DNA from 2 places in the Peribacillus sp. N1 genome. Region 2 is predicted to be linked to the other one. Evidence: predicted binding sites of a transcription regulator. Region 2 holds the regulator's gene; the other holds the start of a gene.
The links. The regulator NrdR, encoded in region 2, represses ribonucleotide reductase genes. The targets are predictions, from matches to a motif close to AACACNATATATNGTGTT.

Region 1 (12,265 bases), on a different contig from region 2:
CCGCTCCAATCAACTTTTTTAACTTTTAGATAGATCCCTTTTACCTAAAGTCTTTATTGTTTTAAAATAGAATTATTAAAACTTGAGTGATGTGTTTTCTTTTTTAACATGATTCTATTCAGCGAGATCAGCTTGAAATGATTACTTTAGACCAACTGGTTCCAGCTTGTAAAATGGAGATTTAAAGTACACAACAACAAATAAAAAGGGCTATCGTGAGTACAAATCCTACAGTGTACAGAAAATAAAGACCATCAGATAGTGGTGACACGCCATATTCGGCAAGAATATATGGAATCATCTGCGTCATCAAGTCAAATCCACTAAAAAATCAAAAAGGTTTCGGAATGAGTCCATTCCGAAACCTTTTTGTCTACAAACTGAAACCGAGATCTTCACCTCGGTCTTCTTTATGCACGTGATACGTATGATCCTTCATTTGTATTGATCAATAGTTTGTCACCTTGGTTGATGAAGAATGGAACTTGAACCGAAAGGCCCGTCTCAAGTACGGCTGACTTCGTGCCGCCTGAAGATGTATCGCCTTTAATTCCCGGCTCCGTTTCCGCCACTTCAAGTTCCACTGTGTTTGGAAGCTCGACCCCAAGTGTTTCCGCTTGGAAAGTCATGATATGAACTTCCATATTTTCCTTAAGAAATTTAAGTTCACGTTCAATACTTGATGCAGGCAGCTCGATTTGGTCATATGTTTCGTTATCCATGAATACATGGCTATCCCCACTTGCATAAAGGTACTGCATCTTACGGTTTTCGATATGTGCTTTAGCGACTTTTTCACCAGCACGGAATGTTTTCTCTTGGATTGAACCCGTACGAAGGTTACGAAGTTTAGAACGTACAAAAGCTGCACCTTTACCAGGTTTAACGTGTTGGAACTCGATAACCTGCCAAATTCCATTATCTACTTCAATCGTAACACCCGTGCGAAAATCGTTTACAGAAATCATAAATTTGTCCTCCTACATGTACATGTTTACAGAATGATTAACTCTTTGGTTGAATGGGTAAGTGCTTCGTTACCATCAAGTGTAACGATTGTATCATCTTCAATCCGCACTCCGCCTACCCCCGGTAAGTAAATGCCCGGTTCAACGGTTACGGCCATACCTGGTTCTAAAATGATATCCGACCTAAAGGATAATGCTGGACCTTCATGAACTTCAAGTCCGATTCCATGTCCGGTCGAATGTCCAAAATACTGCCCATATCCCTTTTCTTCAATTAGATTTCGAGTTAGTGCATCCGCTTCCTTGCCAGTCATACCAGGTTTAATCCCAGCCATTCCTCGCAGTTGAGCTTCTAAAACAATGTCATAAATATTAATAAGTTCTTCACTTGGCTTGCCAACCGCTAATGTCCGAGTGATGTCAGACACATACCCATTATAGTATGCCCCGTAATCCAATGTGACGAAATCGCCTTTTTCAATGATTTTATCCGTAGCCACTCCATGCGGAAGCGCGGACCTTAAGCCGGATGCTACAATAATATCGAAGGAAGAAGATGTTGCGCCTTGTTTCCTCATAAAGAACTCAAGTTCATTGGATACATCCAGTTCCGAGATCCCTGGACGCAGGAAATCCAGAATATGTGTAAACGCAGCATCAGCAATAGCAGCCGCTTCCTTTAATATCTTAATCTCTGATGAAGTCTTTATCAAGCGTAAATTCTCAATTACCCCCGACACCGGCAAAAGTTGACCATCAATGGCCGCTTCGTATGCCTTATATGTAGCATAAGTCAGGTGTTCTTGCTCAAAGCCCAGCTTGCCGATATTCATCGCTTTAGCCTGCTTGCCGACTTCTTCGATGATGGTTCCTTTGTGTTGAACGATCTCATAGTCCGGCGCTTGCTTGCCCGCTTGTTCCACGTATCTGAAATCAGTGATGAATTTAGCTTCTTTTTGGGAAATAAGTACAACACCTGCACTTCCCGTAAAGTTGGTCATGAATCGACGGTTATATGTACTGGTAATCAAAAAACCATCAATGCCCGTCTTTTCCATTGAGGCTCTTAAGCGCATTAGTTTATTCATTTAATTTCTCCCCTTTGCAATCTTTGTGATCGCCTGCAACGCCAATTCATATCCGTGTATCCCCAAGCCGACAATCTGTCCCGCCGTTACCGGTGCGGTCACTGATTCATGCCGAAAGCTTTCACGGGCATGTATGTTCGAAATATGCACTTCCACCACTGGAACATCAATTCCGGCTATTGCATCACGAATCGCATAGCTATAATGAGTAAAAGCTCCAGGATTAATGATAATCCCGTCGATCCCATGATCCTCCGACCAATGGAGCTTGTCGATAATCGCTCCTTCATGGTTAGTTTGAAAAGAAGTCAATTCCACATCTAGCCCTTGAGCTTGCTTCATTAATTGCGCTTCCACATCCGCAAGCGTCGAGGATCCATAATGCGCAGGTTCACGCTTCCCCAAGCGATTTAAATTCGGACCATTGATTAGTAAGATTTTTGTCATCATCAAACACCTGCTCATGTTAAAAGAATGCTTTCCATGAACATTCTATCATAATTGCAAATTGTCTTACTACTTTTTTACAACCAAGAAGCAATCAGCTTTCCGATTGCTTCTCGGCTTTGTTTTTTTGACGGATATATTCCTGTTGATCGTATGATATAGAAAACCCTACAAAAAGACCGTATATAATAAAAATGCATACACTTGTTATAACCGTATTTGCTGACATTTTAGAAAAGGTTGGCAAATCGACGAACATCGGTTTCAGGATAAATACCAGCAAAGCCCAGCAAACCACCCCCAAAATAATACCCGGAAAAATACTCTTCATCCTTTTAAAAAGACTATAGTATATAAAAGCTATCCCCACGGATAGAATTCCGAACAAAATTATGGTCATTACCGTACCAAGCCAATGATCGATCCAGGTCATATTGGACCACGAGGTAAGTATGAATTTTGGGCTAAAATCCATAAAGTTAATATAATGGGCTATGATTCCGATAAAACTGGCTAAAGCCCCCCCAACAAAACCGACAGCAAGTACATTGTAGATTAACATGCTTTGATATTCCTGTTGAATTTGTCCTTTTTCATTAGAAGACATATCAATCACCTCCGCTACGTAGTATGCCCTTTGTTAAATAGAACTATTTTTTTTTATTTTTAGGAAGGAGAATCACTAGAGGTTTTGTTATTTATTCTGTATGATTAAATCATAAATAATCTGCTTTTTTCAGAGGAAAATACACATCCTCTGTTGAAATTTATAATGTACACGGGATACTACCTTCCTGTGATTCAACATTCATAAAGTAATTGCAGGGTTAAAGCTTCCATTCAATTTTGGAGGAGCGCCTTTACCCTTGTGATGCTTGATAATAAACATGTTAGCACCCTTGAGAGAGCTACGTGAATAACTATTAGGTTGGTGTAGAAATGTCTGAGGTTCAAAAACCCGTTTACGGAGGGCAGGCTGTTGTGGAAGGCGTCATGTTCGGTGGCAAACATCACACAGTCACTGCGGTACGCCGCAAAGATTCGACGATTGTATATTATCATCTGCCGCGTGAATCGAAACCTGTTGTAAACCGCTTAAAAAAAATACCGTTTCTGCGAGGTATCGTATCACTGATTCAGTCAAGTGCCACCGGTTCGAAACATCTTAACTTTTCAACTGAACAGTATGAAGAAGAAGACGGGGAAAAGCAGGAAGAAAAGAAAAAAGAAACGAAAGACCCATCTAAATTAAGTCTTTGGCTAGGTGTTGCCGTGATCGGTGTGATCTCCTTCCTATTTGGGAAATTGCTTTTCACCTTGATTCCTGTCTTCCTCGCAAAATTGACAGAACCCATTTTCAGTGGCCATACGGCTCAGGTATTAGTGGAAAGCTTGTTCAAGCTGATCTTACTGCTCGTATATATTTATGTAGTTTCCTTGACGCCATTAATCAAGCGGGTCTTTCAGTATCACGGAGCAGAGCATAAGGTGATCAATTGCTTTGAAAGCGGAAAAGAATTGACGGTTGCAAATGTGCAGGCAAGTTCCCGCCTTCATTATCGCTGTGGCAGCAGTTTTATTTTATTTACTGTCATTGTAGGGATGTTTGTCTATCTTCTTGTACCAATTGATCCGCTATGGGTACGTGTCGTCAATCGCATTTTGCTTATCCCCGTCGTGCTTGGCATAGCCTTCGAAGTCTTGCAATTGACTAACAAAGTAAGGGACACTCCCATCCTGCGTTACCTTGGCTATCCCGGCCTTTGGCTTCAGTTATTGACAACCAAAGCCCCGACAGATGATCAAGTCGAAGTCGCATTAGCCTCATTCCAAGAACTGTTGAGGATGGAAAAAGAGACCAAAAAAGGTTTAGAATCGGATGTAATTGTGTAAAACATCTATACACATTTTGATTATGAAAAATCATATACTAAACTAAGGGAATGACCTTCATTTTTTTCAAATATTTTACATGAAGAATGTTTAAAATAAGCTAAAAATGCTTATGATGCTCTTAAGGAGGTGTCTTTGTTGAAACGTTTCATATCTTTCATGATATACGGAATCATCGCCCTCGGAGTCCTCGGACTATTGAGCCGACTATTTAATGACCCGATTGGCTTTTTTAGAAACATTCTCATAATAGCCATTGTCGCAGGGATTATTTATATGATTTATACCGGATTAACAAAGGGAAAACCAGTTAAGAAAGAGCAGCAAGCATTCCGAAAGGCTGCCCGCCAATCGAAAAAAAGGCTAAAAAACCGAACTTCGAAAAAAGATAATGTGGCTAGCTTCTCTGCAGCAAAATCATCCAAGAAAATAAAATGGAGAAAGAAAACGGATAGTCACTTAACCGTTATCGAAGGGAAAAAGAATAAAAAGAAAAATCGGGCTTCTTTTTAAGAGCCCGATTTTTTATTTATAATCAATAAGTCCATTTTTTTAGGAATTCTTTCGTGCACTGCCTTCCCCGATTCATCAATTCACCCTTTTGTTCATCATTCAGATTGAAATCCATTGCAGAAACTCCCTTCATCGGGATAAATACAATATTATGGACGTGTTTCTTGGAGATATATCGTGCATCATGGGAATCTTTCATCGTTTTGAATAGTGCGGAAAATAATTCAACCGCATTATCCACCTCATGCGGTTTCCATATCTCATCGACACTCAGCCGCAAGCCTATGACCGGCCGTTCCTTCCTTACATGATCTGAATTGAATAACCACATAGGAAAATTGCTTAAAACACCTCCATCAACAAAAAGGAACTTGCTTTTTCCGACATCGAGTTTGACTGGCTCAAAGAAATAAGGAATGCTACAACTCATTCTTACTGCCTTTGCAACTGGAAAAGTGATCGGATCAATGCCATAGTTCGGTAGATCATCAGGCAGAACCACCAATTTCCCATTTGTGATGTCAGAGGTTATGATACGAAGGGATTTCGGTCGAACATCCTTAAAGGTGACTACATTCCTTTCGGCAAGTTTACTCGCAACCCAACCTTCCAATGCATCGCCTTTATAAAGGCCAAGTCTCCAGTATACAAGAAGCCATTTGGCAAGCGGGATAGGCAAAAGACCACGCCTTTTATCCAGCAGGCCGCTTAAATCTATATCAATAAATAGCTTTTCCATTTCTTTTCCGGTGTACCCAGCTGCCACGAAAGCTGCAATTATGGATCCTGCACTTGTACCTGCTGTCCGATGGAATACAAATCCCCGTTCTTCTAATTCCTGCAGGGCTCCCACTAAACCATAGCCTTTAATCCCGCCTCCGGAAAAAACGCCGTCAATAATCATAGCTGCCCTCCCCTAATCCGGTCTTTACATTTCTAAGCAGGATTAGAGGGATTTATGACAGTTTTGAATAGAAAATTACCTTCATCAGGTAAAATACTGAATTTCCGCTTTCGGGAAAAATTCAGCGATATACCCACGAATGGTCGTTTCCAGTTCTGCGGCTTCTTCGGTTTGGTAAACATATTTACCAATGCCATATCGGCCCCATTTATATTTACGCTTCGTTTCGTCCAGTTCCAATTTTGTTTTCGGGTAGTTTTTTTGAATCACTTTTTTTGCTGGACCAGTGAACCGATGCTGGATTAATTCAAAAGTCAAATCCGGTATATCCACTCCTTTTAACGCCTCACTCAATCGTTCGAATAATTCGTGATAGCCCTCCTTCCATGCTTCATGACGATATATTGGAGCTACGATAAAACCCAGGGGATATCCGGCACCTGCCACTTTGCGTGCCGCTTCCATCCGTTCTTCGAAGCTCGAAGTCCCGGGTTCGAAATTCTTTATCACAAAACGCGAATTTATACTGAACCGAAATCTCGTTTTTCCATTATGTTCAGCATCCAACAGATGGTCGACATGATGAAATTTAGTTACGAACCTTAAAACCCCATATTCACTTTTGCCAAAATATTCTATGGCCCTTTTTAAAGAATGTGTCAAATGGTCAATTCCGACAATGTCCGATGTACAGGCTGCCTCAAAACGTGTGATTTCAGGCTTTCTCTCATTTATATATTTTTCGGCTGCCTCGAAAATCTCGTCAAGATTCACATATGTCCGAATATATGGTTTCGATCCGAGTGTCGTCTGTAAATAGCAATAGTGACAGTGCCCCATACACCCTGTAGCAAGAGGGATGGCATATTCAGCAGATGGCTTTGAGGAATCGAATTTCAATGTTTTTCTTATTCCTACCACAAGCGTCGATTTGGCGACGCGATATTTTTGCAAATCGTTTTCCCCAGGAAGGTCCCTAATTTGGTTATGGGATGTGGTCTCCCGGATTTCAATGTTCAAATCTTCGAATTTCTTCTTCAATTCCCGGCCAAGAGGGTATTCCAGTGCCCTGGGCTCTATATACACTAATTGTGGCATAAATGGTTTCATTCCGTTCTCCATTCTGTTCATACTTTTAATCGAACTACACAATCTAATTCATAAGGATAGTTTTTCTTAATTCTGTTATCATCATGATTGTTTTTACTTGGAAATTCAAAATGAAGGAGATGCCATATGGCTAATAAAAAACGAGATTTCTTGACAAATGGAACGGGGAAACAAGCGATCACCGTCCAAACAGATAATAAATATCCAAATCCAAGGAATATACCTGGAGACTCGGTCGATGAATTTTCGGTATTGAAAGATGGAAACCAATATCTAGCCGAGAAGGAAATAGGGCAGCAAAATGAAAATGGTTGATTGAACGCAAAAAGAAGACCGAATTTACGATGATTCGGTCTTCTCTATTGTTTGTAATTGAACAGACGGTAACTAACAAACATTTAAGACACTAAAAAAAGCCGTTAAGATAGGCTTTGCAGCATACTTAACGGCTTCCCTTACATCAGCTTATAGCCCGCATTTTAATTGTGCTCCGCAATTCGTGCAAGTATTGCATCCGCCCATTTCCTGGACTTCGCCTTTACGGCACACCGGACAAGTGTTGCCCACTTCCGACCCAATCGTAACGTTAGTCGAACGCAGTTCATTTATCGTATCGACCAATACGACTTTTTTCTTTACTTCCACACCTTTCAATTCATCCATTTCAAGCTGCTCGTCCATTTGGTTTTCTTCCGCTTTGAGCGTAAGAACCTGACTGTCACGGCTGCCATCCACATATACAGTACCGCCTTTTGCTCCGCCTTTGTATAGACGTTCATATACTTTTTCAACTTGTTCGACAGTATATCCTTTTGGAGCATTTACCGTTTTACTGATCGAGCTGTCAATCCAGCGTTGAATGATGCATTGAACATCAGCATGTGCTTCTGGAGCTAATTCCATAGCGGAAATGAACCATTTTGGAAGCTCTTCTGTATCGGCTTCTGGATGACGGTCCAAGTATTCCTGTACAATGTCAGCCTTAACTTCAATGAATTTACCAAGACGGCCGCTGCGGAAATACGTGAAGGAGAAATATGGTTCAAGACCTGTTGATACCCCGACCATAGTTCCTGTGCTTCCTGTAGGAGCAACTGTCAATAAATGAGAGTTACGGATGCCATGTGCAGCAACACTTTCCCTGATATCTTCAGGCATTTTTTCCATAAATCCGGTTTGTGTGAAACGTGTTCTAAGCTCATCGGTTTCTTTGTCCGTTGACCCGATCAGGAACGGGAAACTGCCTTTTTCTTTAGCAAGTTCCACGGAAGCCCTGTAAGCTGTCGTCGCAATCGTTTCAAACACCTTGTCAACCAGGATATTTCCTTCTTCAGAGCCATATTCCGTCTCACAGTAAATCAAAAGGTCATGCAGACCCATTACACCAAGTCCAACCCGTCGCTCGCCCAGTGCCTGTTTTTTGTTTTCTTCCAAGAAATAAGGAGTTGCGTCAATGACATTGTCCTGCATACGCACACCGACTTCGACAGTCTGCTTAAGTTTCTCGAAATTAACGGTTTTGCTTTCTTTATCAGCCATCTCAGCCAGATTGACTGCCGCAAGGTTACATACTGAATATGGGGCCAATGGCTGTTCTCCACAAGGGTTCGTCGCTACGACCTGTTGACCGTATGCTTTGGCATTCGTCATTTCATTAGCATTATCGATAAAGAAAATACCTGGTTCAGCAGAATATGTTGCACAAATATTTATTAAATTCCAAAGCTCTTTAGCGCGGATTTTACGGTAAACACGGACTTTGTGACCCATTTTCTCCCATTCGCGAACATCGCCGACATTATGCCATTCTTCATTGTAAATGGCCATTTCTTCGGCATTATAGCTTTCAACATCAGGAAAACGCAATTCGTATTCCGCATCTTGTTCCGCCGCTTCCATGAATTCCTTAGTCAGGCAAATCGAGATGTTGGCTCCAGTCAGAAAATCAGAATTATGGACACTGTATGTTCCCCCTGTACGGAGCTTTTCCTCTGCATCCCTAATGATTTTCTCGCTGAATCCACCTTGGCCAGGAATCTCCTTATAATTGATGATCCCTTGATACATAGCCGTTTCCTGTTCCGTGTGCGGCGTGAATTTCAATTTATCCGTCGCATATTTCTTGATTGCTTCGTCTTTAGTATTTTCCACTAGGTAACGCAGAATCCTTGGGTTTTGCATTTTAGAAATGATGAACTCTGCAATATCAGGATGCCAATCAGCAAGCATGATCATTTGCGCGCCGCGTCTGCTACCGCCCTGTTCAACAAGATGCGTCAGTTTCGCAATATCGTCAAGCCATGAAACTGAACCCGAGGATTTTCCATTCACCCCTTTTGCCAGAGTGTTTCTTGGACGCAGTGTCGACCCGTTCGTTCCCACTCCGCCGCCGCGGCTCATGATTTCCATCACTTGTTTCCTATGTTCTGAAATACCTTCACGTGAATCCGGTACGAATGGCATTACATAACAGTTGAAATAAGTAACATCCGTATTGGAACCTGCACCATATAATACTCGTCCTGCCGGGACGAAATTAAGGTTCTTTAATTCTTCATAGAATTTATTGAACCATTCCGTTCTCTTTTCTTCCGTGGTTTCCACTGATGCCAATCCCGTTGCATTACGTTTCGCAATTTGTTCATAGTATATTTCAAGCGGCTTTTCGATAATATCCAAAGGACGGTTTACAATTCCCGTCTCCATTTCTTCCGGATTATCCAGAACGCCACGGAACTCTTCATCCACCAAAACCTTCGCTTTTTTGGTTTCCCAATCTATTTCAACGATGTAACCGAGACCCCTTGCCGGGAATTTCGGATCTTCCTTAATCGTCAACACGACGAAATCGCCTGCCGAGAGTGTGATTTTTTCAGTATCCTTAAAAGAATAGCGGTCAAGCATGACTAGACGGGACACTCCCTTATGCGCCATTTTCATATCAGCAGTTACAGGGTGAACCTGGGGAAATAAAGAAATATCCTTATTCAACCTTTCTAGATCAACCTTTAAAGCTTCTTTTATTACAACCGACATAATTCCCTCTCCTTTATATGTTTCAAGATCCGTTCTTGCTGCCGCAAAAATCCTTATGTAACCTTACATGTCCGTTTCGCTTAACAAGTACCCTAAATTTATCATAGCGAAACTCAAAAATCAACATATAGTGTCGCATTAAATATTTCAACTACTATATATTGTGTTTGTTTTGAATAACTTTTAATTTTGTCAAACGATAAATCAATTAATATAGTTAGCAATAAGGAGGAAAATGTCGATTTACAATAATTTTTCATCAGATTTCAATTAATTTGGACCTTGCTTTTTCCCCATCCCTTTTAGGGCTTATCCCTGCAAGGGATGCGTTATTTGGTCAAACAAATCTGAAAAAACTTTTTTATTATCCACTCTAATTATGCTTCCTCTATCTCATGAAATTCCAATCATCGCTTTCATATTTGCTTTCTGCAATGGACTTCACTTCCAGCAATTGCTTTTCGGTGAGGACGTATGGCTCTAAATCGACCGAAAGTCCTTCGGCAAAACCTTTTTCAAAAGCTTCTTTCGCTTCAGGGATGGTAATCTTTCTCCCTGCAATATCATTTATGGCCACAGCTTTGTTTTTTAGGTTTTTTTGCATTCTCTCTTTAACCCTGTCATTTGAGAATTTAAATACGCTAAAAAGCTTATCATCATCAAGTTCAAGCAAAATGGATCCGTGCTGAAGGATGACGCCTTTTTGCCTGGTTTGAGCGCTGCCAGCGACCTTCCTGCCCTCAACGACCAGTTCATACCAGCTTGGAGCATCAAAGCAAACCGAAGACCTGGGCGATTTTAAAGCCGCTTTTTCCTGATCGGTTCGAGGCACGGCAAAATAAGCATCCAATCCCAGATTCCTGAATCCCATTAATATTCCTTCAGAAATGACACGATATGCTTCAGTAACGGTAGTCGGCATTCCCGGATAGGATTCTGGAACGATTACGCTATAAGTCAATTCATGCTCGTGCAGGACCGCTCGTCCTCCTGTTGGCCTGCGTACAAAACCAAGGCCCTGCCTTTTGACCTCTTCCAAATCAATTTCCGCTTCCGCCTTTTGAAAATAACCGATCGACAATGTAGCTGGATCCCAGCCGTAAAAGCGTATGATTGGCGGAATTTCCCCTTTGCTTTGCCAGTTTAACAGAGCTTCGTCCAGTGCCATATTAAAAGCCGGTGAACAATACCCCGAATCTATAAAACCCCATTTATCTTTAGCCATCCTTACCCCTCGTTTCGATAGACTGTTTTTCAATACCCCACAAAAAACTCACATGTAGTAGTTTAACAGACTTTAACACTCTAAAAAAGAAAGTACTATCAAGTCCATGAAGAATTTGATGAAAATTCTTTTTGATTATTGGGTAAAGCAATTATATAATAAAGATTGTCTGTATTCGTTAAGGTAGAAGGGAGTTTTTATGTTTGGAAATATTATATACACTGCTCATCATCTTAGGAGTGGTTATTGCGTATTCACTTTTTAATTGGTACCGCCAGCGTAAAATCGTTAAAACACTAACACAGGACGAATTTATCGCTAACTACAGAAAAGTGCAGCTAATCGATGTGCGGGAACCGAATGATTTCGATAATGGCCATATCTTAGGCGCAAGAAACATCCCTATGACTCAAATGAAAACACGCTTGGTCGAAATTAGGCCGGACAAGCCTGTATATTTGTACGCTCAAAGCGAAATCATCAGCGGCAGAGCTGCAGCCATGCTATACAAAAAGGGCTACAGGGAACTTTTTCACCTAAAGGGCGGTTTCAAAATGTGGACCGGGAAAATCAAAGCAAAGAAATAAGACCCCATCTCCGCATGGGCTCTTTTTAATTCAATAGCTCAAGGAAAAGAAAGTTAACTGCTGGACTTTAATGAAATCTTACATAAACATGAAAAATCCCCGCCGGCAGGCAGGGATTTTTTTCGTATAAGCTATCAATCTAGGCTTGATAACGCAGAACAGGTTTTCTTGCAGCAAGAGTTTCATCAAGCCGCTTTATAACGGTTGTATGCGGAGCTTCCTGAACGATTTCCGGGGTTTCTTCCGCTTCCTTGGCAATCTGGATCATCGCATCGATGAACGCATCCAGCGTTTCTTTTGACTCGGTTTCAGTCGGTTCTATCATCATTCCTTCCTCCACGTTCAACGGGAAGTAAATGGTTGGAGGATGATACCCGAAATCCAGTAATCTTTTGGCTATATCGAGAGTCCTAACCCCCAATTTCTTTTGCCGGCGTCCGCTTAATACGAATTCGTGCTTACAATGACGATTATATGGTAAGTCAAAATAAGGT
Region 2 (12,265 bases):
TCACTTTAGAAATATATCATAAACACTGATGACTTGTCAAATGCTAATTTATTCGTTTTTCACAACAAAATTAATATTATCAGACATTCAGTTATTTGACAATACGTTTTTTAAAGTAATTTGGACAAAAAATATTCATCATGATACTTCCCATCAAAAAACAATGATTCCCGCTTTATTCCTTCCTTTTCAAAACCCATCTTTCGATATAAGGAAAGCGCAGGGGCGTTGTTTGCAATCACGGACAATTCCAGGCGCCGGATTCCGTTTGTCCGTGCATGCTCCTCCATTTTTTGAAATAGCTTCGTACCAATGCCTTTTCCCCGGTCAGTTTCATTGATGCCGATGACGATTTTGGCTGAATGCCTCGTTCGGCCCATTTGATTGCCCAATAAGATCAGGTAACCATACAGTTCATGGCCGCTAGCAGCAACGAGGAAAACGGAAAGGGGATTTTTTTCGATTTGCTCCATTTGCTTCTCCATTTGTTTCGCTGTCGCTTTTCTTTCCCCAGGGTTGAACAGCATATACCCGGAATCTTCAACATGATTGAACAGAGCAGCCAAGTTATCCGCGTCTTCCCTTGAGACCTTTCTAATCTCCATTTATCCCCACTCCCCCTTTGGTTACAGTCCATACTGACAGAAGCCATCAAATGTTAAGAGTTTTCTTTCGCCTTTTTCTTTTTCTCAATGGCATCCCAAGAAAATAGGGCTATCCAAAATAACAGGACCGGGACGATGGCATATTGTCGATAACCATCCAATAACAATAAGATGATGATGACAAGGAATGTCGGTCCGAATAGATAAGTAAATTTCTTTTTCATGCTGCCCCTCCTTTTCATTGCTGTACATATTTTCACATGATGGTTTCATTTTATCATGCCATAATTAAAAAGAGGGACACAACTATATGTGCCCCTCTTTTTGATGTTAACGGCTTACTTCAGCCTTAATCGCTGAAACGAAATCTTCAAAAGCGATCGTTTCGGATTTTTGTTCACCGTACTTACGTACATTCACGCTGCCTTCTTTGGCTTCGTTGTCTCCAACAACCAGCATGTACGGGATTTTTTGCATTTGCGCTTCACGGATTTTGTAACCGATTTTCTCGTCACGTGTATCCAGGTCGACACGAATGCCTTGCGCCTTAAGTTTTTCCTGTACTTCTTTCGCATAATCCAAGTGCACTTCAGGTGAGACCGGGATCACTTGTGCTTGGATAGGTGCAAGCCAAGTCGGGAATGCCCCCTTGTATTCTTCGATCAAGTAAGCGACAAAACGTTCCATTGTGGAAACGACACCGCGGTGGATAACAACCGGACGATGCTGCTTGCCGTCCTCACCGACGTAATTAAGATCAAAACGTTCAGGAAGCAAGAAATCAAGCTGAACAGTGGAAAGCGTTTCATCTTTCCCTAAAGCAGTACGTACCTGAACATCAAGCTTAGGACCGTAGAATGCCGCCTCACCTTCCGCTTCAAAGTAATCCAGACCAAGTTCATCCATGGCGCCTTTTAACATGCTTTGCGCTTTTTCCCACATGTCATCATCATCGAAGTATTTTTCTGTATCTTGCGGATCGCGATATGACAGACGGAATGAATAATCCTTGATATCGAAATCTTTATATACTTCCAGAACCAGGTTCACAACGCGCTTGAACTCTTCTTTGATTTGGTCGGGGCGGACAAAAATGTGTGCATCATTCAATGTCATCCCACGTACACGCTGAAGGCCTGAAAGGGCACCTGACATTTCATAGCGGTGCATCAAGCCTAGCTCGGCAATCCGGATTGGCAGTTCCCGGTAGCTGTGGATGCTGTTTTTATAAACCATCATGTGATGCGGGCAGTTCATCGGACGCAGGACAAGCTGTTCGTTTTCCATCTCCATGACAGGGAACATGCCGTCCTGGTAATGATCCCAGTGTCCAGAAGTTTTATAAAGGTCCACGCTACCCATTACAGGTGTGTAGACATGGTCATAACCCAACCGTTCTTCCTTGTCCACGATATACCTTTCGATTGTCCGGCGGATGGTCGCTCCTTTTGGCAACCACATCGGCAGCCCTTGCCCCACTTTCTGTGAGCTCATGAACAAGTTCAATTCTTTACCGATTTTACGATGGTCACGTTCCTTTGCTTCTTCAAGGAAACGCAGGTGTTCGGCCAAATCTTCTTTTTTATAGAAAGCCGTACCGTAAATGCGTTGCAGCATTTTGTTTTTGCTATCGCCTCTCCAGTATGCTCCAGCGATGCTCAATAGCTTGAATTCTTTGATTTTCCCAGTTGATGGAACATGAATTCCACGACAAAGGTCAAAAAATTCACCCTGCTCATAAAGCGTTACCTGCTGATCGGCAGGAATTGCATCGATCAACTCCAATTTATACTCGTCGCCTATTTCTTTAAAACGGGAAATCGCTTCATCACGACTTACTTCGATGCGGGAAATTTCCAAGTTCTCGTTGACGATTTTCTTCATTTCTTTTTCAATCAATGGAAGGTCTTCGGGAGTCAATGATTCCTCCAGATCCATATCATAGTAAAAGCCGCCCTCGATGACTGGACCCACGCCGAATTTAGCGTTTTTGTACAAACGTTTGATCGCTTGTGCCATCAAGTGCGCTGTACTGTGACGCAATACTTCAAGAGCATCCGCTGTGTCCTGTGTGACGATTTCGATTGAACCATCTTGTTCAATCGGCCGTTTCAAATCATATAATTCACCATTGAATTTTCCGGCAATGGATTTTTTCCTTAAACCAGGACTGATGGATGCAGCGATGTCTTCAGTTGTTGTGCCTTTAGCAAACTCCTTAACCGCTCCGTCAGGAAAAGATATTTTCAGTAATTCTGACATTGAGTTTCACTCCTTCTTATTGTTCGAACAAATTACAGGTATTTGATTCCATTACAACACAAAAAAGCCCGTCCCTGTATAAAACAGGGACGAGCTTAGTAATAAATATCATTAACCCGCGGTTCCACCCTCGTTCCAGCTTGCTTTTCACGGCAAAATGGCACTTGTAACTTGGTAACGGCAGCTTCCCGTCAGCTCATATTCACAGGATGCCTGCTTTCCGAGCCGAAGTTTAAAGGTGGTAAGTGTTCCATGCGAATAGGAAGCTTACAGCCTGTTGGCTCCCCTCTCTGATAATCGGCGACTAGAATACCCTTGTCCTCATCATAACTTTTAGTTTTTTAATAGTATGTAGGAAATTATAATTTGTTATACGGTGAAAATCAAGGTTAATTTTCTTTTTTCCACGAAAGATCATTCAAATGCATAGAAAATGACGAAAGTGGCAGGATAGTGGCCCGTTCTTCGAAAATCCTTGAAATGGTCTGGATCAGCCCCTCATCCTTGTCATCGGTATAGATACACAAGTTTTCAGGAGCAATCGATAAAAGCGGGGCAAGTATCACCGTATCGAGAAATAGTGAACTTTTGGCAAGAAGCCTCCTGTCGATCATACTATTGATTTTTGGGCGGTCGAGCTTGCTGAACTTCTGATCATAGAAATGAAAACCATCCCGGTTGACCAGGTGAAGCTTTCTTAATTTCGACTCCTGCCCTTGAAGGCAATCACGGAGCGTAGCAATGAAATTTTGATAGTCCTGTTCCAGCTTGTATTCATCAATCGCCTTGACGACATACTTTTCCAACGTGTGCTGAAATGATTTCAAACGGAAGGTCGTAAAAGAATCGAATGAAAAAGATACCTTTCCAGCCAAGATGCTTTGAAGTCCCTCCTCAATCAATCGTTTCTCCGTACTGAATGCTTCATCTTGACTCCTGGTTCTTTCCACCTCGATGATTGATGATGCAATTTCAATGATGGCTTCAATTTCTTCCCGTTCCCTATAAAAAAATTTACCGACTATTATTTGCTCCAGAACAGGAAGCGTCTTTTCTTCCAATAAAAAAGAATGAAATGCATCACGAAGCAGAATTAGCCATTCATCACCTGAAGACTCCGTCATATCCACATACATGCCTTGTTGCGGAAGAAATCGAATATATGCTTGAAATTCTGCCCCCAGTGGATGGACAGAAACGAAATTCAGTAATTTCAATGCCTCTGAATCGTTTTGAAACGAAATTTGCACTACGACATCCCCCCTTCCCCCTTGCTTCTTTTTTCATGTATATGGGGATGGGGACGTGTTTAGAAGTAGGATGAGCCTTGTAAGATGAAAAAAGTGACCTCCATTAAGAGACCACTTTTCTTCATCTTCTCCGATTCATGCCATCAAGCTTGACCGGCTCAGCTAAATATTGAATTCTTTCCAGTACCCTGGCCGCCTTCACTTCTTCCTTCTCACCACGCTGTGAAAAGGTCAGGTGGTTCTCCAGGCCATTCAAGTCAAAATTCGAAGTGAAAAACGTTGGCAGGTTTTCCAGCATCCTGAATTGTAAAATTGGACCAAAAACCTCATCGCGTCCCCAGCTCGTCATGGACTCCGCTCCAATATCATCAAGCATGAGGACAGGTGCCGTTTTCACCATTTCAATTTTTTCATTGACCGTATTATCACCTATCGATCCCTTAAGTTCCCTCAAGTAGTCAGGTACATAGACAATAAGGGAGGAAATTTGCCTTTTTGCAAGTTCATTGGCAATCGCACCTAATAAGTACGTTTTCCCAACGCCGAATTTCCCATAAATATATAAGCCTTTTTGCCTTTTACCTGGCTCATATTCCATAATGAACGACATCGCTTTACTTAAGACAGACAAGCGTTTGTTTTCATTATCCGTTTGGGTAAAGTCTTCAATGCTCGCCTTTAAAATATCCTTCGGTACATACAGGCTGCGGATCAACTTTTCCCGTTTCCGCTTTTCATCCTCTGCCAATTTCCGCGGGCAGACTTCATAATGCAGGTTCAGGGCTTTCCCTTGAACCACCAATTTGGGATAATACCCCTGCATCATATTGATGCAGCCATCCAAGCTCGGACATTTATCACACTTATTGCTTTGTGAAGTGAACTCATAAAGCTTCCCCAAGTTTTTATCAATCATTTCCTTCGTGACCGTCGAGCTGTTGGCATTCATAAATAACCGCACTTGTTCGTTTTCAAAAATCTCCTGTTTCAGCTTTTCATAACGCTGTTGAAATTGATTTGTATTCGCCAATTTATTAAGGGACCTATTAATCTTTTCCATCGTTCATTTCACCTCCTGCTTTCCACTGCTTCCATTTCTCCAGAAGCTCGCGTTTCTGGGCATCCAATTCAGGCTGATCTGCATTCTGCTCCTGCTGTGCTTCTTCTTTTTTCTCAAGCCACTCCGGAACCACTTCTTCACGTATCGCCTTTTTCCGGCCGCCCTTCGCAGCATTCCTGCTTCCTTGAGCCCAGTCCTGATATTTCCTATGTTCATTTTTAGCCAGCTCCATCGCCTCGACCACCGTGGAGACCTTCAGTCGTGCCCAATGGCCTGCCAGCTTTTCGACATAGCCCTTCGTGAACTTCATATCCGTTTTGAGCATGACATATTCAATCAAGACATTGACGACACCCGGATTCAGCTTTTGATTGATCATCACGCCCTCAACGACTTTCAAATCACCGCTTGATGGCTCTGCACCGCCAGACAATTGCATCAGCCGCTCCCTTGGGGAAATCGTCTCCAAATGGCGGATTAACTCTTGTTCCTGTGTTTTCGGTTCCTCTTTTTGCGTCCGTTCACGAATCGGCTGCACCCGATTGACAAGGGAAGGCATATCGGCCTGTCGTTCAATCTGATACCAGTCCCTTGCCGCCTTTCTGAGCACTTCCTCATCGATCTCATCATCCAATGAAACGGCATCCATTACTAGTTTTTGCATTTCAAGCGGATCGATGCCATATAAAAAAGCAAGTTTGGCAATCGTATTTTTTATTTTCGGAGTAAATGCCTTTTTCGGTACGATCGAGGATTTTATCCCGGCAAATAAAAGGTCGAAATCAAATAAGTCATCAAACCCCGATGGCTCGACGCCTTCCGTCCGATCGATGTATTGCTGTTCAGGCATCGGCTGCCATTCATTTTTCGCTTCATCCGTTACATATAAAGAGTCCAAATGATCTGATGAGAATACTTCCGCAAAAGATTTAGTCACACCTTCATATTGATCGGTTAAGATATGGTCATCACAAAAGAATCTCTTTAACCGGTTGAATTGCGCTTTACCGATTTTTTTGTATAAGTAAATATTCAGCATTCCATCCGTGAAAAACTGCTGGGGGGAAAGCGGCGGGTTTAACTCATAGATGAATTCCTTCGTTTCATTTTTCGATTTCTTATATACATTCAACAGACCGATTCCCTCAAGTAAAAGCCGGGCTTCGTAAATATCAGCTAACTTAAGGCCGATGGTATTCATTAATTGATAATGTGAGGAGGTTTCCGACCATAGCCTGTTCTCCTCCAACTCACTCCATAACGTCATATATAGGCTAATGCATATAGGTCCAATAAGAGGTTGATATAGTCGGGTAAGTATTTTCCGATCATAGTCATGAAGCAGCCCCGCAGATGAGACCAAATATGAATCAGCTGGGAGCAATTCTTGCCAATGCTTTGACATCTCCATTCAAACCTTTCAAAAGATGTAGTGAAAAAAGAGCCAAAGTGAATCTTCAGCTCTACTTTCTTTCTTTATTTATCAAATCTTTCAATTCATCGATAAAGACATTGATGTCTTTAAATTGTCGATAGACGGATGCGAACCTTACATAGGCAACCTCATCGACTTCTGCCAGCTTGTCCATCACCATCTCGCCGACATTGTCGCTTTTCACTTCCGATATGCCCTGGTTTCGTAGTTCTTTTTCTACATAACTGGTAATTTGCTCTAGTTCTTTCAAGGGAACCGGGCGTTTTTCGCAAGCCCTGATTAAGCCACGCAGGATTTTATCACGACTGAACTCTTCCCGCGTCCCGCCCTTTTTCACTACAATAAGCGGTGTTTCCTCCACCTTTTCAAATGTCGTGAATCGAAAACCACATGCCTCACATTCACGGCGTCGTCGAATCGATTTACTTTCATCGACTGGCCTGGAATCGAGCACTCTTGTTCCGTTATATTGACATGATGGGCATTTCATCATTATCAGCTCCGTATTTTATGTAGGACTCCCCTATCTAAATGTTCCCCAAGGAATTACTTCTCTATCTTAATCTTATATTAAATGGAACGGCCAGTACAAGTAAAAAGTGTAACTTCCGGCAGCAGGCACTTTTTGTTCTGCCGTTGAAGCACCGTTGTCAAAGTCTTTATGCTGCAAGGGCATCCTCCCCTATAAAGGGAAGCAGACTGCCGATTGATTGCATTAAAAAAGAGATGCACCCATGGCATCTCTGTGTATACGTGTTTTTTATAGGGCACTTATATTGGCTTTTTTCATTTGTACAGGACCTAATCCACGTGGTAATTCTATGTTTTCACGTGTTTGCGCATTCAAAGCTTCTGCAATATAATCTGCCGCAATATTCGGATCCAAGTTACCGCATGTATAGACATCAATGCTCGCATAGCCGTGTTCTGGAAAACTGTGAATCGTTAAGTGTGATTCAGAAATGATGACAACCCCGCTGACTCCTTGTGGAGCAAATTTGTGAAAGGCAACTTCTCGTACCTCTGCACCTGATTTCAAAGCAGCATCAACAAAAATCTTTTCAATTAAATCGATATTGTTCAGTTTTTCAAAGTCACAACCCCAAAGTTCAGAAATGACGTGTCTACCCATAGTTTCCATAGTGTAAGCTGTTTCCATATTAAGCTTCCCCCTTACCATGATTTAAAAATAAGTTCTGATAACTACCACGGGGGAAAGTTAGTCCAAAGAGGTCCTAACCCTTTAAGTAGCCATCATGCAAACCGCTATTGAAGAAGTTCACGATTCATAGTATATATGGTTTGAATTTTTTTTGCAACTCCAAATTGAATTTTTGGAAAGATAAACTTTATATGTAATGGGGATATAGCGAAGGTTCAAATGTGGAGCAAATTCCGTCTTCGGTTTATTCAGCGCCTTAAAGCAGCAAGGAATTAATTGATCACTGTATTAAAAATAGCCCCTAAAAAAATTTAGCAGGCTCTGACTGTAGACAAACTCAATAATTGAGTTTGTCTACAGTATATTAGGCCGTTGATTTCCACTCCTGGCACTCGCTTTCCGCGGGCGGTCCGGGAGCCTCCTCGGCGCCATAGCGCCTGTGGGGTCTCCCTTGGACGCACTTTCCCCGCAGGAGTCTCGTACCTTCCGTTCCAATCAACTTTGTTTTAACAGTAAGATAGAACTCTTTTACCTACAGTCTATTTAAGGAAGAAACCAAGGAGATTAAGGGCAGTTCAACTGATACTGAGAGTAGCTACTATTATGTGAATGATGAACGAACAAAATAAGTTTGCCTATTCGTTTCATACGGCATCATACGCAATGGATTTGTTTTAGGGACGATAGTAACACCCGGAAATACGCATGATAATCATATCTTAGAGCTTCTAGTTGAACTAGTGATGAGAAAGTTGGAAAACCAGGAGCAGATGCAAAAGAAAAGTATGGTATGCGTTAGGTCACCATTCTCTATAACTGCTTCAAATCCGATAAAAAATCAAAAATAGCCCGCTAAAAAATTTTAGCAGGCTCGGTTTTTTCATTTTATTTTACTGATAATTCGACTTCGGACATTTTTTTCAACTCGGAGCCAACCAATTTTACAAGGTCCACTACACGGTTGGAGTAACCCCACTCATTATCATACCAAGCAAGGACCTTCACTTTCCTGTCCCCGATCATCATCGTCGTCAATCCATCGATGATTGCAGAGTGTGGATTCGTTTTGAAATCACTGGAAACTAAAGGTTCCATCGTGAATTCCATGATTCCTTTGAGTTCATTTTCTGAAGCATCGATGAAGGCTTGGTTCACTTCTTCAATCGTTACGTCACGGTTTAAATCCACAACAAGATCGACTAAAGATACGTTTGGTGTCGGTACGCGTATCGCCATTCCATGAAGCTTGCCTTTTAATTGCGGCAACACTAGTGAGATGGCTTTTGCAGCTCCTGTAGTCGTAGGAATCATGCTTTCCGCAGCGGCACGGGCACGTCTCAAGTCTTTGTGCGGGTTATCGATATTATTTTGATCATTTGTATAAGAATGTATCGTTGTCATTAAACCGTTGTTTATGCCGAATTTTTCATCAAGCACTTTTGCAACAGGTCCAAGGCAGTTCGTTGTACAAGATGCATTGGATATGACGAAATGCTTGTCAATTTCCAGCACCTCCTGATTCACTCCCATTACAATGGTAACGTCTTCATTTTTACCCGGCGCTGATAATATAACTCTTTTTGCCCCTGCGTCTAAATGAAGAGCCGCTTTAGAACGATCATTGAATTTGCCAGTGGCTTCAATTACAATATCTATGTTCATCTCTTTCCAAGGCAATAGCTTTGGATCGCGGTTATTTATTAGTTTTACTCGGCGGCCATTCACTACTAGTGAATCATCTTCAGCTATAATGATACCGTCGAATTTACCATGTATCGTATCATATTTTAGTAAGTGTGCTAAAGTTTCAGCTGGATAGCTTGCATTTATGGCAACAATGTCCAAACTCTCATCTAATATGGCTTTTCGGAAAACCATTCTTCCAATTCTCCCAAATCCGTTAATCGCTATTCTTGAATTCATTGTTCGGACCCTCCAGAAATATTAGTGTTATACTTATTACCCTTCACATGTAATTAGTATAACATAATTCAGAGGAATTGTGCTAATAAAAATGCGGATTGTTCTTATTTTTTCAACATAAAAAGAAGAAACCGGGCGGTTTCTTCTTTTTATCATGATTATATGACATACCATTCGCTTAGTATGGCCTTCACTTGCCGCTTCGTTTCATTAATGTCACCATTATTATCGATGACGGCATCCGCTAAAGCCTTTTTATCGGCCAAGGGCATTTGCGAATTGATCCTGGCAAGTGCCTCCGTCTCCGAAAGACCATTCCTGTTCATTAATCGCTGCAATTGAACTTGCTCATCCACATAAATCAAAAGCGTCTTATCCACCATGAATGTCAGCTTGCTTTCGAATAGGAGCGGAATATCCATGAACACCGTTTCTTCTCCTGATGATAGTGCCGCTTCCGTTTTCACCCGCATCCAATTCCTGACGGCAGGATGCACGATGCCATTCAATAGCAATCTCTTTTCTTGATCATTAAATATGATCGACCCAAGCTTTACGCGATCTATATTCCCATCCGTCAATAAGATATCTTCTCCAAATGCCTTCACAACTTGGTGATAGGCTTCTTCACCTGGCTCAACGACAGCACGGGAAGCCAGATCTGCATCGACAATCGTGAATCCGAGTTCCTGTAAATAGAGGCTGACCGTGCTTTTCCCACTGGCAATGCCTCCGGTGATTCCGATGATTTGTCCCATAAGCTCCCCCTTTTAACCTTATCATAACTTGAATAAACCGATGATAATCAATAGTACACCTGGAAGAAAGGTCAAATGCTGGACAACTTTATTATTTGAAAGCAATTTTCCGCTTTGAATTCCGCTCCAAATGAAAATCGAACTCATAACAGCGATGCACCCTGCGAGGATGATCGGTGAAATCCCGATCATAGCCGCTCCAACTCCAGCCCCGAACGCATCCAGCGAAAGTGCAAACCCGAGAACAAGCGCTTCAACACCTGTAATCGTACCTGATTTATCAAAATCGGCATTCAATGGTTTTTGTAAAATATTAATGACTACCCCAAGTGATTTAATTTCAAAATTAAAAATGATCTTTTCATGATATCTATCATCTTTCAAATCTTTTTCAGGCTTAAAATACTGGTATACCATCCAGGCACCAAGAAAAATGAGGATGATGCCACCCGTTTTTTCAGCCGCCCCGATAGATATGAGCTGACTGATGAATTGTCCGATGACCATCGCTATACCTAAACTCAATGCAGAGCAAAATGAGATGACCGCTATTGACCTTAAGGGGATTTTCATCTTCCGCATACCGAATGTCAAACCTACGCCAAATCCGTCAATACTAACTGCAAAAGCAAGAAAAATAATTTGTAGCCACATCGGAATATTACTCCTTCCCTACTCGTTGCTACCCTAGTATATGGAAGGAGCCCATCCGATGTGTTTGAAAAAACATTACCTATTTAAGCGGCTGGCATAACGGGCAAATATGTGTACCGCGTCCTGCAACAACCAGTTTCTCAAGGGGCGTGCCGCATGTTTTGCAGTTCTCGCCCTTTCGTCCATAAACATTCAATTCCAACTGAAACATGCCGATTTGCCCTTGGGAATTAATGTATGAACGAATCGTACTTCCGCCTTTTTCCACAGCTTCCCCTAAAGTCGCAATGATTTCTCCATGCAACGTCTTGATTTCCTGCAATGAAAGTGAAGAAGCGATTCTCTCTGGATGAATACGGGAGCGGAATAACGACTCATCCACATATATATTCCCAATCCCGACGACAACCGTTTGATCAAGGAGAACGGGCTTGATTTTTCTGTTGGTTCTTGCCAGCTTCCTACTTAGCCCCTCGACAGTAAAATCTTCAGACAAAGGTTCCGGCCCTAAATGCAAAAGGGGAAGCCGATCCAGTTCTTCCCCTTTGGCAAATAGATGCATCGTTCCGAATTTCCGGACATCCCTGTACCGAAGTTCACTGCCATCAGTGAATGTGAAGATCACATGGGTATGCTTATCATACGGCTCTTCTTTTGGATGCACGCCGTATTTCCCTTCCATTCTTAAATGCGAAACCATCGAATAATCATCCAAGGTGAAAATGAGGAACTTGCCCCGACGGCCTATTCCCCTTATCGTCTGTCCCCTTAAAGCATCTTGAAACTGTTCGACAGGTTCAGGCGCTTTAATGATCTTTGGCCAAAAGACGGACACTTCCTTGATCTCTTTTCCGAGTACGAGCTGCTCTAACGTTCTTCTGACTGTTTCCACTTCTGGAAGTTCTGGCATTGCAATCACCTATCTTTTATTATTTGGCATCAAACCATGTTGGCCCGAAAGCATAGTCCACTTTAAGGGGCACGTTCAATTCAATGGCACTTTCCATTTCCTCCGGAACGATCACTTTAAGGATTTCCAGTTCCTCAGGAGGGGTTTCAAAAATCAATTCATCATGCACCTGAAGAAGCATTCTCGTTTTAAGCCCTTCACTTTTCAGGCGCTTATTCATGTTTATCATGGCAAGCTTGATGATAT

Region 1: a site for NrdR is predicted at 10,110-10,127, ahead of ACYP5M_RS08230 (vitamin B12-dependent ribonucleotide reductase). Genes of this name have one in related genera too.

What each region holds. Positions count from the first base shown of each region.
Region 1 is NZ_BAAHZO010000001.1:1,699,906-1,712,170, forward strand. It holds gene efp (elongation factor P) at 411-968, opposite strand; gene ACYP5M_RS08190 (M24 family metallopeptidase) at 995-2,056, opposite strand; gene aroQ (type II 3-dehydroquinate dehydratase) at 2,057-2,503, opposite strand; gene ACYP5M_RS08200 (YqhR family membrane protein) at 2,598-3,110, opposite strand; gene ACYP5M_RS08205 (DUF1385 domain-containing protein) at 3,443-4,396, shown strand; gene ACYP5M_RS08210 (SA1362 family protein) at 4,535-4,909, shown strand; gene ACYP5M_RS08215 (patatin-like phospholipase family protein) at 4,932-5,813, opposite strand; gene splB (spore photoproduct lyase) at 5,898-6,923, opposite strand; gene ACYP5M_RS08225 (hypothetical protein) at 7,050-7,238, shown strand; gene ACYP5M_RS08230 (vitamin B12-dependent ribonucleotide reductase) at 7,389-9,959, opposite strand; gene ACYP5M_RS08235 (lipoate--protein ligase family protein) at 10,348-11,184, opposite strand; gene ACYP5M_RS08240 (rhodanese-like domain-containing protein) at 11,388-11,771, shown strand; gene gcvPB (aminomethyl-transferring glycine dehydrogenase subunit GcvPB) at 11,911-12,265, opposite strand, start outside.
Region 2 is NZ_BAAHZO010000002.1:324,398-336,662, forward strand. It holds gene ACYP5M_RS10020 (N-acetyltransferase family protein) at 111-605, opposite strand; gene ACYP5M_RS10025 (hypothetical protein) at 659-829, opposite strand; gene thrS (threonine--tRNA ligase) at 936-2,867, opposite strand; gene ytxC (sporulation protein YtxC) at 3,257-4,117, opposite strand; gene dnaI (primosomal protein DnaI) at 4,239-5,177, opposite strand; gene ACYP5M_RS10045 (replication initiation and membrane attachment family protein) at 5,164-6,582, opposite strand; gene nrdR (transcriptional regulator NrdR) at 6,641-7,102, opposite strand; gene speD (adenosylmethionine decarboxylase) at 7,373-7,753, opposite strand; partial or broken gene ACYP5M_RS10060 (IS5/IS1182 family transposase) at 8,320-8,532, shown strand; gene ACYP5M_RS10065 (glyceraldehyde-3-phosphate dehydrogenase) at 8,660-9,697, opposite strand; gene coaE (dephospho-CoA kinase) at 9,856-10,455, opposite strand; gene ytaF (sporulation membrane protein YtaF) at 10,477-11,109, opposite strand; gene mutM (DNA-formamidopyrimidine glycosylase) at 11,189-12,019, opposite strand; gene polA (DNA polymerase I) at 12,039-12,265, opposite strand, start outside.